One region of the Pseudogulbenkiania sp. AW2-16 genome, then DNA from elsewhere that is predicted to be linked to it. Evidence: predicted binding sites of a transcription regulator. Region 1 holds the regulator's gene; the other holds the start of a gene.
What was found. The regulator HrcA, encoded in region 1, represses chaperone genes, less so after heat shock. The targets are predictions, from matches to a motif close to ATTAGCACTCGNNNNNNNCGAGTGCTAAT.
Positions count from the first base shown of each region.

Region 1 (7,801 bases):
ATAGCCGACGTTCTCCAGGTCGTTGTGCTTGCCGCCGGCACGCAGGCATTTCTGGCTGGTGGTGGCGCGGGTGTAGTCGCGCTTCTCGAAGCCGAGGAACACGTCCTTGAACTGGACCATGCCGGCCACGGTGAACATCAGGGTCGGGTCGTTGCCGGGGATCAGGCTGCTGGAAGGCACGACCTGATGGCCCTTGGAGGCAAAAAAGTCCAGAAACTTCTGGCGAATTTCAGAGGTTTTCATAAATATTGTTTCGTCAGGGTCTAAGACGGGCCGCCAACCGGGTTGTTGCGGCGCACTACATCGAGCATGGCTCGATTGTGTCAAGCCGTCCCGGTGCTGGCAAGGGTTTCGGCCCGCTTCTTGACGGCTTCGTTCATGCCGACGAAGCCGTTTCGGGTGTGGTTGAGCAGGGTTTCGGAAAACAGCGGGGTCAACAGGCCCTGGAAGGTCTCGCGCTGGTACAGCCGGGTGGTGCCGGCATCCAGCACCTCCAGTTCAAAGGCGTGCACGCCGCAAAACAGCGGCTGGGCCAGCAAGGTGCCGCGCCAGACCAGCTTGAGGCCCGGTTCGAGCTCGATCAGGGTGGGGCGGAAGGTCATGCGCCGTGCCTGCGGCGGATGCACCGTGACGCACAGCCGCGCACCGCGCTGCAGCTTGCCGTGCAGGCCGACGATGAACGGGTTCCAGTACGGATAGCTGGGCCAGTCGGTGAGCACCTGCCAGATCTGGTCGGGGCTGGCCTGGATGTCGATACGGCTGTCGATGGTCTTGATTGGCATCGCCCTAATCCTCCGCGTCGGTAAAGTCTTCGTCCACCGTTCCTTGCAGCACCCGGCGGATCACGTCCATCGGGAAGCCGCGCGTGGCGAGAAACCGCATTTGCTTCATCTTGTCCTGGGGCGTGGCGGGCGGCGTGCCGAACTTGCGCTGCCACAGCGAGAGCGCCACGGCCGTGTCGTCCTGCTGCGCCAGCGCCGTCTCGATCGCTTCCCGGTCCAGCCCTTTTTCACGCATCGCCTGGGCGATGCGGCGGCTGCCGTACTTGCGGCCCTTGACGTCGGCAAACTGCTCGGCAAAACGGTGGTCGGATTGCCAGCCGTTGGCCGCCAGCTCGTCGAGCAGGGTGGCCAGCTGTTCCGCGCTCTCGGCAAACGGCGCGAGCCGCCGCTCCAGTTCCCGGCGCGAATATTCGCGCCGGGAGAGGAGGTCGACGGCCCGCGCTTTCAGGCTTTTCGTCATGCGCCGGATCAGAACATGCCGTCAGCCAGCTCTTCCTCTTCCGGCTGGCCTTCGGTGATGGCGACATTGATGCCGACCGCTTCGCGAATCTTGCCTTCGATCTCGCGCGCGATGGCCGGGTTGTCCTTCAGCCACAGACGGGTGTTGTCCTTGCCCTGGCCGATCTTCTGGCCGTTGTAGCTGTACCAGGCGCCGGATTTCTCGACGAAGCCATGCTCCACGCCCAGCTCGACGATTTCGCCCTCGCGCGAGATGCCTTCGCCGTACAGGATGTCGAAGCCGGCCTGGCGGAACGGCGGCGATACCTTGTTCTTGACCACTTTGACGCGGGTCTCGTTACCGATGATTTCCTCGCCCTTCTTGATGCCGCCGATACGACGGATGTCGAGGCGCACCGAGGCGTAGAACTTCAGCGCGTTGCCGCCGGTGGTGGTTTCCGGGCTGCCGAACATCACGCCGATCTTCATGCGGATCTGGTTGATGAAGATCACCAGGGTGTTGGTGCGCTTGATATTGCCGGTCAGCTTGCGCAGCGCCTGGCTCATCAGGCGGGCGTGCAGGCCGACGTGGTTGTCGCCCATTTCGCCTTCGATTTCGGCCTTCGGCACCAGGGCCGCCACCGAGTCGACCACGATCACGTCGACGCCGCTGGAACGCACCAGCATGTCACAGATTTCCAGCGCCTGTTCGCCGGTGTCCGGCTGCGAGATCAGCAGGTCTTCGACGTTGACGCCGAGTTTCTGGGCGTAGGTCGGGTCGAGCGCGTTTTCCGCATCGATGTAGGCGCAGGTGCCGCCCAGTTTCTGCGCTTCGGCCACCACCTGCAGACACAGCGTGGTCTTGCCGGACGATTCCGGGCCGTAGATTTCCACCACGCGACCGCGCGGCAGGCCGCCCACGCCCAGCGCCAGATCGAGACCGAGCGAGCCGGTGCTGATCACCTGCAGATTTTCGGTGATCTGGTTGTCGCTCATGCGCATGATCGAACCCTTGCCGAACTGCTTCTCAATCTGGGCAAGGGCCGCGGCCAGGGCCTTGCTCTTGTCTTCGGAACGCTCCGCCATGCTGTCTCCAAAAATCGGGTTTGATAAACGTACCGCCGGATTATCGCACAAAGCCCATGGCGCTCAAACGCGGGCATGCGCGCGCCGGCCAAGCGCGATCTGCCGTGAGGCGCTTGAAATGCCGGGGAATGCAGCCACTTCTCACTCCACGGGGGACGTGTAAAATGATTGGCATGCTGAACGAACGCGCGCAACGCCTGCTGAAAGCTCTGGTCGAGCGCTACATCGCCGACGGGCAGCCGGTCGGTTCCCGCACGCTGGCCATGGTGGCGGGGCTGGACCTGTCCCCGGCCTCGATTCGTAACGTGCTGGCCGATCTCGAAGAGATGGGCCTGGTTGCCTCGCCGCACACCTCGGCCGGCCGTATACCGACCGCCAAGGGCTACCGCCTGTTCGTCGACCGGATGCTGACCATCCGGCCGCTGGAAGAGGGCACGCTGCACGAGCTGGAGCACAGCCTGCAGCCGGACAGCCCGCAGCGCATCGCCCAGTCGGCCTCGTCGCTGCTGTCCGATCTCACCCATTTCGCCGGCGTGGTGATCACCCCGCAGCGCCTCGACGTGGCCTTCCGCCAGGTCGAGTTCTTGCGTCTGTCGGAGCGGCGCATCTTGCTGATCCTGGTGACCATGGACGGCGACGTGCAGAATCACCTGCTCAATCCGTCGCGCGACTACTCCCCGACCGAGCTGATCGAGGCCGCCAACTTTCTCAACCAGCACTACGCCGGTCAGGGCTTGACCAGCATCGCGCAGCGCATGGAGAGCGAGCTGCACCAGCTGAAGGGGGATATCACCGAGCTGATGGCGGCGGCGATCCGCTTCGGCCAGAGCGCGATGAGCGACGCGCCGGCCTCGGTGGTGATCGCCGGCGGCACCAACCTGCTGAACGTCAGCGATCTCTCCGACGACCTGACGCGGTTGCGCGAGCTGTTCGAGACCTTCGAGCGCAAGACCGAGCTGCTGGAGCTGCTCAACCAGAGCCGCAACGCGCAGGGGGTCAATATTTTCATCGGCGAGGAGTCGGGGGTGGTGACGCTGGGCGAGTGCTCGATCGTGACCGCGCCTTACTGCATCAACGGCCAGGTGGTGGGCACGCTCGGCGTGGTGGGCCCGACCCGCATGGCCTACGAGCGCGTCATTCCCATCGTGGACATTACCTCGCGCCTGGTGTCGAGCGCGCTGTCCTATCAATAAACCCAGTCGGTCGGCGTGGTGCCGGCGGATGCCTTACCGGAACGCCCTGATGAAACTCCTTACCTGCTCGGCTGCCGCCACGCTCGCCCTGACCAGCTCGCTGGCGCTGGCCGACGCGGCGTTTCTCGCCCGGCCCGACGTGCAACGCTATATCGACGAGCAGGTGGCCAGCGGCCAGTTCGACCGCCCCGAGCTGGAGGCGGTGTTCGCCAACGTCGAAACCAAGCCCAACATCCTGCAGATACTCGACCGCCCGGCCACCTCGCGGCCGTGGTACCAGTTCCGTACGGCCTTCTTCAACGATCGCCTGATCGACGGCGGCGTGGCGTTCTGGAAAGACAACGCGGCTACGCTGGAGCGGGCCGAGGCGACCTTCGGCGTGGCGCCGGAGGTGGTGGTGGCGATCATCGGCATCGAGACCGGCTACGGCCGCAGCACCGGCAGTTTCCGCGTGGTGGATGCCCTGTCGACCATCGGTTTCGATTACCCGCGCCGCGCCGAGTACTTCCGCGGCGAACTCACCGAGTTCCTGCGCCTGGCCAAGGAAGAGGGCAAGAACCCGCTGCTCTTGAAAGGCTCCTACGCCGGCGCCATGGGCTGGCCGCAGTTCATGCCGTCGAGCTACCGCAAGTGGGCGGTGGACTTCGACGGCGACGGCCATCGCGATATCTGGGGCAGCGTGCCGGACGTGATCGGCAGCGTGGCGCATTACTTCCAGCTGCACGGCTGGCGCCACGGCGACGACGTGATCCTGCCGGCCAGCGTGCAGCCGGGGGCGCAGGTCGATCAGCTGGTGGCCGACAAGTTCAACCTGCACTATACCGTGGGCGAGCTGAAGCAGATGGGGGTGCAGCCGGAGGCGCCGGTGGGCGACCAGGTGCCGGCGGTGCTGGTGCCGCTGGAAACCGCGCCCGGCGTGACCGAATACTGGCTCGGTCTGAACAACTTCTACGTCATCACCCGCTACAACAAGAGCACCCTGTACGCCAAAGCGGCGCAGGAGGTGGCAGCCGCCATCCGCGAGCGTTATCTGGCGCAGCAGTTCCTCGGCCAGCAGCCGGTTTCGACACCGGCGCCGTGACGTCGGGCGGCGACGAAAAGGGTCGCCTTGCCTGCCAATTGGAATTAGAATCCGCCACCATGACTTATCAAGTGCTTGCCCGCAAATGGCGCCCGAAACGCTTTGCCGACCTGGTCGGTCAGGAGCACGTGGTGCGCGCCCTGACCAACGCCCTGGCCGGTGAGCGGCTGCATCACGCCTACCTGCTGACCGGCACGCGCGGCGTGGGCAAGACCACCATCGCCCGGATTCTCGCCAAGAGCCTCAACTGCGAGGCCGGTGTCGGCGCCGAGCCGTGCGGCGAGTGTTCCGCCTGTCGCCAGATCGACGCCGGCCGCTTCGTCGACCTCTTGGAGATCGACGCCGCCTCCAATACCGGCATCGACAATATCCGCGAAGTGCTGGAAAACGCCCAGTACGCGCCTACCTCGGGGCGCTACAAGGTGTACATCATCGACGAGGTGCACATGCTCTCCAAGAGCGCCTTCAACGCCATGTTGAAGACGCTGGAAGAGCCGCCGGCCCACGTCAAGTTCATCCTTGCCACCACCGATCCGCAGAAGGTGCCGGTGACGGTGCTGAGCCGCTGTCTGCAGTTCTCGCTGCGCAACATGACGCCGCAGCAGGTGGCGGGCCACCTGGCACGCGTGCTCGACGTGGAGCAGGTGAGCTACGAGGCGCCGGCGCTGGCGCTGCTGGGCCGTGCCGCCGCCGGCTCGATGCGCGACGCGCTGTCGCTGCTCGACCAGGCCATCGCCTACGGCGTCGGCAAGGTTGAGGAGGGCGGGGTGCGCGCCATGCTGGGTGCGGTCGACCGTGCCTACCTCTATACCCTGTTGGAAGCCCTGGCCGAGGCCGACGGCCCGCGTCTGATCGAGGAGGCCAAGGCGTTGGCCGAGCGCGGCGTCGGTTTCGACAGCGCACTGGGCGAGCTGGCCCTGCTGTTGCAGCAGATCGCGCTGGCGCAGACGGTGCCGGCCGCCATCACCGGTGACGACCCCGACGCCGAGGCGGTGCTGGCACTGGCGCAACTGATCGCGCCAGAAGACGTGCAGCTCTACTACCAGATCGCCATCCATGGCCGCAAGGACCTGGCCCTGGCGCCGGACGAGCACGCCGGTTTCACCATGACGCTGCTACGCATGCTGGCGTTTCATCCGCAGAATGCGCCGGGCGACAGCACGCCGGCACCGCGTCCGGCGGCGGCGTGCCGTCCCGAGCCGGCGAGCCGGCCGGCCGTGCCGAGTGAGCCGTCGGTGGAGGGGGCTTCCGCTGCCAAGGCCTTGCTGGCGCGTTTGTCCGGCCGCAACGGAGCGGCGCGCAGTGCACCCGCCACGCCGGACGAGTCCGCACCGGCCGACCCCGAACCCGAGCCGGCGCGCGTCGAACCGGTGCCGGCGGCCCCGGCTGTCGCCACTCAGTCCGAGCCGGGCACGCCGCCGTCGGTCGAGCTGGCGCCGTGGGAGGATGCTCCCGACGACGATGACGCCGGCGACGTCGCCGCCGAAGCCTGGCAGGCGGGGGTGAGCGCCGACGACAGCACGGCCGAGGCGTGGTCGGAGCCGGCCGCGCCGCCTGCCGCCGCCGAGCCCTATGTTTTCGACGGCGATTGGGCCGCGTTGGTGGCCGAGCTGGGCGCGCGCATGGGGGCCAGCCGCATGCTGGCGCACAACGCGGTGCTCAAATCCTGGAATGGACGGCGCTTGCAGCTGGCGGTGCCGGAGAGCTTCCGTCACCTCGCCACGCGCGATTACCAGGAAAAACTCAAGGCCGCGTTGGCCGAACGCTTTGGCCAGGCGCCGGAGCTGTCGGTCAGCGTGGAGGAGCTGGGGATGGAAACCCCAGCGATGCGCGAGGCGCGTTTCCGCCAGGAACAGCTGGCGGCGGCGCGTGTCAATCTCGAAAATGATCCCGTGGTGCGGCAGCTGGTCGGCGAATTCAACGCCGTGCTGCTCACCGAGACGATTCAACCTGTGCAGGAGTTGTAGCCCATGTTCGGAAAAGGTGGTATCGCCGGCCTGATGAAGCAGGCCCAGCAGATGCAGGAAAACATGAAGAAGGCCCAGGAAGAGCTGGGCAAGGTCGAAGTCGAAGGCCAATCCGGCGCCGGCCTGGTCAAGGTGGTGATGACCTGCCAGCACGACATCAAGCGCGTGTCGATCGACGACAGCCTGCTGGAAGACGCCAAGGACGACAAGGAAATGCTGGAAGACCTGATCGCCGCCGCCGTCAACGACGCGGTGCGCAAGGTGGAAAGCACCACCCAGGACAAGATGTCCGGTTTCACCGCCGGCCTCAACCTGCCGCCGGGCATGAAACTGCCGTTCTGATTCCCGATGTCTTCCTAAAGAACCGGCTCTCGATCTGTAGCGAGCGGCCCTCAGCGGGGTGAATGGCAGCGCAGAAACCGGAATGTACACACAGTACATGAGGATTTCTGATCGCTGAGCGAATCCCTGCGTGCCAATCTTCGATTGGCTCAGCGATAGATTCGCACGCCGTATACATGAGCCCCGATCAGGGCTGCGCAGCAAGATCGGGGGCTGGTTCTAAGGTTGGCCGAAGCATGGGCTTCGGCCAACCTTTTTCTCTTTCTCCGCCTGCCCGATGAAAAATCCCCCCTCGCTCGACCAGTTGATTTCCGCGCTCAAGGTGCTGCCCGGGGTCGGCCCCAAGTCGGCCCAGCGCATGGCCTTCCACCTGCTGCAGCGCGATCAGGCCGGGGCCGACCGGCTGGCGCGCGCGCTCGACCGGGCGCTGGCCAACCTGACCCACTGCGAGCGCTGCAACACCTTCAGCGAGACGCCGTTGTGCAATCTGTGCGCCGAGCCGGCGCGCAACCAGCACCAGCTGTGCATCGTGGAAATGCCGGCCGACCTGCTGATGCTGGAGCAGGCGCGCTGCTACGACGGCCTGTACTTCGTGCTGATGGGGCGGCTGTCGCCGATCGACGGCATCGGCCCCAAGGACGTCAACCTCGACAAGCTGATGGTGCGCGCGCTCGACGGCGTGGTGGAGGAGGTGATCATCGCCACCAACTTCACCGCCGAAGGCGAGGTGACGGCGCACATGATCGCCGAGTTGCTGAAGGACCGGGGCCTGGCGGTCAGCCGCATCGCGCGCGGCATGCCGGTGGGCGGCGAGTTGGAGTATGTCGACTCAGGCACGCTGGCGCAGGCATTGTACGAGCGGCGCCAGCTGGGGTGATCCGGGGGCGGTAAAATCCGCGCAAGGACAAAAGG
Region 1 covers NZ_CP157668.1:2,357,216-2,365,016, forward strand. Annotated here, with positions in the region: gene alaS (alanine--tRNA ligase) at 1-243, opposite strand, end outside; gene ABKF58_RS11595 (SRPBCC domain-containing protein) at 324-782, opposite strand; gene recX (recombination regulator RecX) at 787-1,242, opposite strand; gene recA (recombinase RecA) at 1,251-2,306, opposite strand; gene hrcA (heat-inducible transcriptional repressor HrcA) at 2,480-3,499, shown strand; gene mltB (lytic murein transglycosylase B) at 3,549-4,580, shown strand; gene dnaX (DNA polymerase III subunit gamma/tau) at 4,640-6,547, shown strand; gene ABKF58_RS11625 (YbaB/EbfC family nucleoid-associated protein) at 6,551-6,889, shown strand; gene recR (recombination mediator RecR) at 7,167-7,766, shown strand.

Region 2 (7,801 bases), 1.6 Mb from region 1:
CTTGATATTCAACTAACTTGGGGGTTCAACGATGAACAAATCCATGCAGCAGGGCTTTACCCTGATCGAACTGATGATCGTGGTCGCGATCATCGGTATTTTGGCCGCTTTGGCAATTCCGGCGTATCAGGATTACGTTGTTCGTTCCAAGGTTTCGGAAGGTCTGGAAATGGCCTCGTCGGCTAAAGTTACCGTGGCTGAGAACTCGGCAAACGGATCTGCCGACCTTGGGCAGGGCTATTCCTTCGGGGGCGCGACCGCCAATACTCAGTCTATTGCTGTAGCGAGCACGACCGGGGTTATTACCGTTACCATGACTTCGGCGGTCAAGAACATCGTGTTCAGCCTGACGCCGCAGGCCAGCGGTGCTGCCATCAGCGCGGGTACGGTGCCGTCTGAAAAACTGACTTGGCTGTGTGCCCCGGCAGACAGCGCCAACAACAAATACATGCCTTCGTCTTGCCGCAGCTAAGACTGTCTTTATTGAAAAGAGGGTGCTAGGCACCCTCTTTTTTATTTGGGGAACTCCGTGCAAAGACTGCCAACGCTACTGCTTGTTCTGGCCATTGTGTTGCCACTATTCAGCTGGTTGCACTATAGCCCCCTGCCTGACTGGTGGACTGATACCACCTGCATGGTATTGATTGCTCTAGCGTGGTTGGTACGTTTTCTGTTGCCACAGGCAGAGGCTGTGCCAGCAGGATTTCCATTGGCGCTTGTATTGGCCTTGGGCTGGCTGGTGGTGGCGATATTGTTGCCAGCGGGTAGCCATCAGGGAGGTCTTCTACTGGCAATGAAGGCATCTGGCTTCCTGGTCATGGCCTTTGCAGGAGGGTGCTTGGCATATAGCGAAGCACTGCGACACGGCAGGCAGCAATTTCTGCTGCTGCTTGCATGGGGTTTGCTGCTGGCCGCATTGACTCAAGCGACGCTTGGCCTGCTTCAAATGTTTGGTGTTGCCAGTTTGGGTCAAGGTTATGTGTTCTATTATCCCAATCAGCCAGGCTCTATGGTCCCTTTCGGCAATATCGCCCAGCGTAATCTGTTTGCGCATTTCCTGGGGTGGGGGATGCTGGCTGGTTGCTACTTAGTGGCGTGCAAACGTCTGCATGGAACAATTGGGCTACCAGCATTGGCCTTCCTTTCCTTGTTGATGGCATGGTCTGGATCCCGCCTGGTGCTGGCTTATGCTGGTGGTTTTGTTTTGCTTGCTGGACTTTGGTGGCTCCGGGCCCGCCTGGATCAAACCGTTCAGCGCTTTGCCCTAACGTTGATCGCGGCCACGCTGCTGATTATGCTGGCCCAGTTGTTTAATCACGAATTAGTAGGACTTATTCGCTCATCGGGTGCAGATATCCAAGTTGTTAGCGGGGCTGACCGTCTGTTGGATGCTGGCTTTGGGGCTAGGCGCCGTATTGAGTGGAGTAAGGCTTGGCAGGTGCTACAGGCTCATCCGTTATTCGGCGCAGGGTTTGGCAGCTATGCTTGGCAAAGTACGTGGTACGAAGCTTATGGTGGTTATCCCAAGGTTGTGGAAAGTGCGTTGTTCACGCACTCCCACAGTTTGATTTTCCAACTGATGGCGGAAACTGGCTGGATCGGATTGCTGGGGGCCTCTGCTATTCTGCTGTACTGTCTATGTCCCTATCTGCACAAGGAGGAGGCGACTCCCGATAATTTGCTGCTGAGCGGTATCGTGATGATCACTCTCGGTCATTCCCTGTTTGAATACCCGCTTTGGTATATGCCTTTTCTAACTGGCTTTGCCATCGTTTTAAGTCTGGCCCCGGGAAGGACTCTGCAAATTACCATCCGCCCCTTGATCCGAAATGTACTTGTGCTTTCCATTTGCTTGGGTGCCATAGTGTATGGGGTTACAGGGGTGCCGATGTTCTGGCGATTGGTGTACTGGCAAGTACCTTCAGGTATGGAGGACGAAGATAATGCCCGTATGCGCCAGCTGATTCCCTACCGGCAAAATCCGCTTTGGGCCACTGATGTCGATCTGGTTCTAAGCAATTATCTAGTCCCGTCGCGGCAGCAGTTGCCAACTCAATTGATGCTGTTCAGCGAAATGGCTCATTACCGGCCCTACTTTGAGGTGCTAGTTAAACTGGCTATGCTCGAAGCTTTGGACCAACAACCCGGCAAAGCACAGGCAACAATGTCAATGGCTCTGGCGGCTTTTCCCGATCTGGCAGGAAAAGCGAATCTGATGCTTTCCAGTTCAACGGAACCCGAATATGTACCCCTGAAGAACATGGTGGACAGGGCGTTGGTCGCCTACCGTCAAGGCGGTGCCGCCGCTGCTGCCAGCGCAGTGTCTAAAGCTGAGTATCGCCAGCCACTGTTCTGAATTGCTTCAGTACTGCGCCAAAGCCGGGCTTCCTTCCCGGCTTTTTCCTTCCCCGCCGCTTTGCGCTATGCTGCGCGCTTGTGTTCACTGACCCGACCCCCATGCTTTCTTCCCGACTGTTTCCCCGGCTCGCCCTGCTGAGTGTCTGCCTGATCGCCATCGTGCCGTTCGCCTCGCGCTTCCACTACGTGCCCTTGCCGCAGTGGTGGGGGAGATCAACGTGGTCTGGCTGACCGTGCTGGCGGCGGTGCTGTTGCTGCCCGGGACGCCGGCCTTGTTCGGTCGCGTGCCGCGCGCGGCCTGGTGGGCTTTGCTGGCGGCGCTGTGCTGGGGGTTGCAGCCGTGGCTGGCGCCGGTGCTGTTCCCCGGCATGAACTGGGCCACGGCGCTGGCCTGGGCGTGCATGGCCTTGCTGGCCTGTGTCGTGCTGGCGTTGCGTGAGCACTTCGGCCAACGTGAGCTGACCGTCTGGCTGGCCTGGGCCTTGCTGGCCGGGGCGCTGCTCCAGTCGCTGATCGGCATGGCGCAACTGACCGGGCTGGCCGAAGCCACAGGGGGGCTGCTGTTCTACGACCACGCCCATCCGACCAGCAACATCTTCGGCCACATCGGCCAGCGCAACCAGTTCGCCCATTACCTGATGTGGGGCGTGCTGGCGGGGTGTTATCTGCACGCCGCCGGGAAATTGCCGGCACGCTGGCTGTGGGGGCTGGTGGCATGGCTGGCGCTGTTGCTGGCCTGGGCCGGCTCACGCACCATCCTGCTCTACCTGCTGGCGCTGTCGGTGTTGGCGCTGATCTGGCACTGGCGTATCGGCGACACGGCTTCGCGGCGCCTGCGCAACGTGCTGTGGATCAGTTGCATATTGATCCTGGCGGCGCAGTTCCTGCTGCCGTGGGTGAACCAGCTGGTGTCGCTGCTGAGTCATGAAAGTGTGGGCGGGGCCTCGGGGCTGGAGCGGCTGGCGGCCAACGGCGACAGCATGGGCTCGCGCCGCTTCGCCGAGATGCACAAGGCCTGGCTGGTGTTCCGCTCGCATCCGCTGTGGGGCGTGGGCTGGTCGCAGTTCGCCGCCGAGAGCGTGCGGTTGCAGCCGCTGCCGCAGTTTGCCGCCGCCGGCTTCAATAGCGGGTTGTTCACCAATGCCCATAACCTGGTGCTGCAGCTGTTGGCGGAGATGGGCGGGCTGGTGACGCTGCTGGTGCTGGGGGGCTTTGTCTGGGCGGTGTGGCCGTATTTCCGCGAGCGGGCCGAACTGGAACACGTTCTGCCGTTGGGCGGTATGACGGTGACGCTGATCCACAGCCTGCTGGAATACCCGTTGTGGTACCTGTACTTCCTCGCCGTACTGGTGATCTTCGTGGCACTGGCGCCGGGACCGGGTGCCCGCCTGCCGCGCCTGGCAAGGTTGCCGCTGTGGCTGGGGGTGGCGGCATTGGGCTGGCTGTCGCTGACGGGGCTGACCCGCTACGACGAGCTGCTCGGGTTGTATACGCCGCTGGCCAACGCCAAGGCCAACGAAACGCGCGTGGCGCGGTTGGCTGAGATCGTCGAGACCGAACCGCTGTTCGCCTTCCACGCGCTCAACACGCTGGACAATTACCTGCAGCCGATGCGCGAGCAGCTGCCGCAAAAGCGGCGCTGGCTGACACGGCTGGCGGCGTTCCGTCCCTATCCGGACGTGTTGCTGAAGAAGGCCCAGCTGGAGGCGCTGGCGGGGGACGAAGGCGCTGCCGAGGCGACGCTCGGCTCCGCGCTGGCGTCGTTCCCCACCTACGCTCCCTCGTTCCTGAGCGAACTCGATCCGCGTGAGCCCGCTTGGGCCGGGCTGAGGCGGGTCACCGAGGCGGCGCGGCAAAAGCTGCCCCCGCAATACCGCTGAAGCGGCGGCTTCGCAGGGGGGCTGGGTACGAAGTCCGGAGCGTCGCATACCCGTCACTGAAGCGCATGGTTTGATGGGGCACAGCGCAAACGTCTTCACCCTTCCTACGGGCTACTACCCCGATTTACGCCGTGACAAGCAAAACGCCCCGCTGTGCGGGGCGTTGTCGTGTTCCATGATCAGGAGCTTCAGGCCTCGATGGTGGCCCGCTCGCTCAGCGCGGCTTTCATCTTGGTCAGTGCCTTGGCCTCGATCTGGCGGATACGCTCGGCCGAGACGCCGAACTCGGCGGCCAGTTCGTGCAGCGTGGCGCCACTGTCGTCGGCCAGCCAGCGCGCTTCGATGATGCGGCGGCTGCGGGCGTCGAGCGAGGAGAGGGCCTGCTCCAACCCGGCGGTCTGCAGGTGGTCGAAGGCTTTCTTCTCCAGCTGGCGCGTCGGCTCGTGGTCGGAGTCGGCCAGCCAGTCGATCGGGGCAAAGCCCTCGTCGTCGTTGTCGTCGGCCAGCAGGGCCACGTCCTGGCCGCTCATGCGGGTTTCCATCTCCCGCACTTCTTCCGGCTTGACGCCGAGGTCGTCGGCGATGACGCGCGCTTCGCTGTCGGTCAGCGCGGCAAAGCTTTTCTTCATGCTGCGCAGGTTGAAGAACAGCTTGCGCTGCGGCTTGGTGGTGGCGACACGCACCAGGCGCCAGTTGCGCAGGATGAATTCGTGGATTTCGGCCTTGATCCAGTGTACGGCGAAGGAGAACAGGCGTACGCCGCGGTTCGGCTCGAAGCGTTTCACCGCCTTCATCAGGCCGATATTGCCTTCCTGGATCAGGTCGGCTTGCGGCAGGCCGTAGCCGGCGTAGCCGCGGGCAATCGATACCACCACGCGCAGATGCGACAGCACCAGCTTTTTGGCCGCCTCCAGATCGTTCTGGGCATGCAGGCGGTTGGCCAGCTCGTTCTCTTCTTCTGCGCTCAACAGCGGCACGCTGTTCACGATCTGGATGTACTGCTCCAGGCTGCCGCTGGACGAGGGGACGGGCAAGGCGAACGTTGCGGTCATGGATTAACTACCTCCTTGATGGGTAGTGCAATGCTAGCACTCGCATTGGTCGAGTGCCAGCAGCAAAAAGTTCCAGTGGCGATGTATTTTTCAATCGGCCCGATAGCCGGCCTCTTTCGCCGTGAGGGACGCCTAGTGCGGCTCGATCTGACGCAGGTGATGATTGGACGCCAGCCGTGCGCCGAGCATCGCCAGTATGCCGGTGGCGGCGAGCATGGCCAGCAGTTCGAACGGTGTCAGCGTGCGCAGTTCCAGCCGTTCGTTGTAGAGCTGGGCAAATTCGCGTACCGCCGGGTTGGCCGTGGCCACCAGCCAGCTGGTCAGCCCCCAGGCGATCAGCCCGGCCAGGATGCCCTGCCACAAGGCGTGGTAGAGGAAGGGGCGGCGGATGAAGTTGTCGCTGGCGCCGATCAGCTTCGACACCTCGATCTCGTCGCGGTGCGCCAGAATCTGCATGCGGATGGTGTTGTGCGTTACCAGCACCAGGGCGAGGCCGAGCGCGGCGCCGAGAAACAAGGTCAGGTGGCGCACTAGTTCGACCATGCCGTAGAGGCGCTTGGCCCAGCTGGCGTCGAACTGGGCGGACTCGACCATCGGCAGGCCCGACAGCTCCTTCTGCAGCATTTCCAGCTCGCCGGGCTCGAGCGTCACCGGGGTGACCACGAAGGCGTCCGGCAGCGGGTTGCTGTCCAGGTCGGCCGCCAGGCCGTCGAGGCCGTTGCGCTTTTCCAGCCCGGCCAGCGCCTCGGCCTTGCTGACGAAGCTGACCGATTTCACCTTGGGGTTGCCGGCGAGCGAGCTTTTCACCGCGGCGAGGTCGGCGTCCTCGGCCGACAGTTCCATGAACAGCGAAATTTGCGGTGTGGCGGTGAGCTTGCCGACCCAGGCCTGGGTGCTCTCGATGCCGAGGTACAGTGCCAGCGGCAGCGCCAGCGCCACCGACAGCATCAGCAGGCTGAGCAGGCTGCCGAACGGCTGGCGCAGGATTTTGACCAGCGCCTGGCGGGCGCTCAAGAAGTGCAGGTAGAGAAAGTGCTTCATGCGGCGAACTGTCCTTCTCTCAGGCGGATGATGCGGCGTCCGTAGTCTTCCATCAGCGTCTCGTCGTGGGCCGAGATCACCACGGTGACGCCGACCTGGTGGAACGACTTGAACAATTCCATGATGTCGAGCGCGTAGGCGCGGTCGAGGTTGGCCGAAGGCTCGTCGGCGAGCAGGATGGACGGCCGATGCACCACGGCGCGGGCGATGCACAGCCGTTGCTGTTCGCCGCCGGAGAGGTGGATCGGCATCGCCTTCTCCTTGCCCAGCAGACCGACCTTGTCGAGCGCGGCGCGCACGCGTTTGGCGGCATCGCGGCGGTCGAAGCCGATGATGTTGAGCGGCAGCATGACGTTGTCGAACACCGGGCGGTCGAACAGGATCTTGTGATCCTGGAACACCAGGCCGATGTGCTGGCGCACGTAAGGCAGCTGGCTCGGACGCAGCTTGCTGAGGTTCTGGCCGTTGACCAGCACACCGCCGCTGGTGGCGCGTTCGATGCCGGCGATCAGCTTCAGCAGGGTGGATTTGCCGGCACCGGAGTGGCCGGCCAGGAACACCATTTCGCCGCTGTCGATGGCAAACGAGAGATTCTTCAGGGCCTCGTTACCCCCGGGGTAGCGCTTGGTCACCTGGTCGAACTGGATCATGCGGAAGAGTCCCCTTGCGGATAGATTAATTGGCCGAAGCCAGGCTGGATACAGAGCCATTCCAGCCGGCGAGCAAGCCAGGGCAGGGTGAGTGTTGCCGGTGCGCGGGAAGCGGAATGGCCACGGGATACGTCAGGATTCCGCCTCGCCGAGCGCATCGGAAGAGGCGCACGCGGTCCTCCGGCCCTCACGATGCCAGGGCGGAGCCGCCCGATGGAGCGGCTCTCAGTCGAACAGCGCGTCAACGTAGTCCTTGGCATTGAACGGGCGCAGGTCGTCGATGCTTTCGCCGACGCCGACAAAGCGCAGCGGCACCGGGTTCTGCTTGGCGATGGCGGCGATCACCCCGCCCTTGGCGGTGCCGTCGAGCTTGGTCAGGATCAGCCCGGTCAGGCCGAGCGCCTCGTCGAACACCTTCACCTGGTTGATGGCGTTCTGGCCGATGTTGGCGTCCAGCACCAGCATCACCTCGTGTGGCGCTTCCGGCAGGGCCTTCTGGATCACCCGCTTCACCTTCTTGATCTCTTCCATCAGGTGCAGCTGCGTCGGCAGGCGCCCGGCGGTGTCGGCCAGCACGATGTCGATGCCGCGCGCCTGCGCCGCCTTGATGGCGTCGAAACAGACCGCGGCCGAGTCGCCGCTCTGCTGGGCGATCACGGTGACGTTATTGCGCTCGCCCCAGGCGATCAGCTGCTCGCGCGCGGCGGCGCGGAAGGTGTCGCCGGCGGCCAGCAGCACCGACTTGCCCTGCGACTGGAAGTACTTGGCCAGCTTGCCGATGCTGGTGGTCTTGCCAGCGCCGTTGACGCCCGCCATCATG
Region 2 covers NZ_CP157668.1:722,031-729,831, reverse strand. Annotated here, with positions in the region: gene ABKF58_RS03570 (pilin) at 32-472, shown strand; gene ABKF58_RS03565 (PglL family O-oligosaccharyltransferase) at 635-2,356, shown strand; gene ABKF58_RS03560 (hypothetical protein) at 2,458-2,589, shown strand; gene ABKF58_RS03555 (PglL family O-oligosaccharyltransferase) at 2,577-4,238, shown strand; gene rpoH (RNA polymerase sigma factor RpoH) at 4,427-5,290, opposite strand; gene ftsX (permease-like cell division protein FtsX) at 5,423-6,331, opposite strand; gene ftsE (cell division ATP-binding protein FtsE) at 6,328-6,981, opposite strand; gene ftsY (signal recognition particle-docking protein FtsY) at 7,207-7,801, opposite strand, start outside.
Region 2: a site for HrcA is predicted at 5,323-5,351, ahead of rpoH (RNA polymerase sigma factor RpoH). Genes of this name have one in related genera too.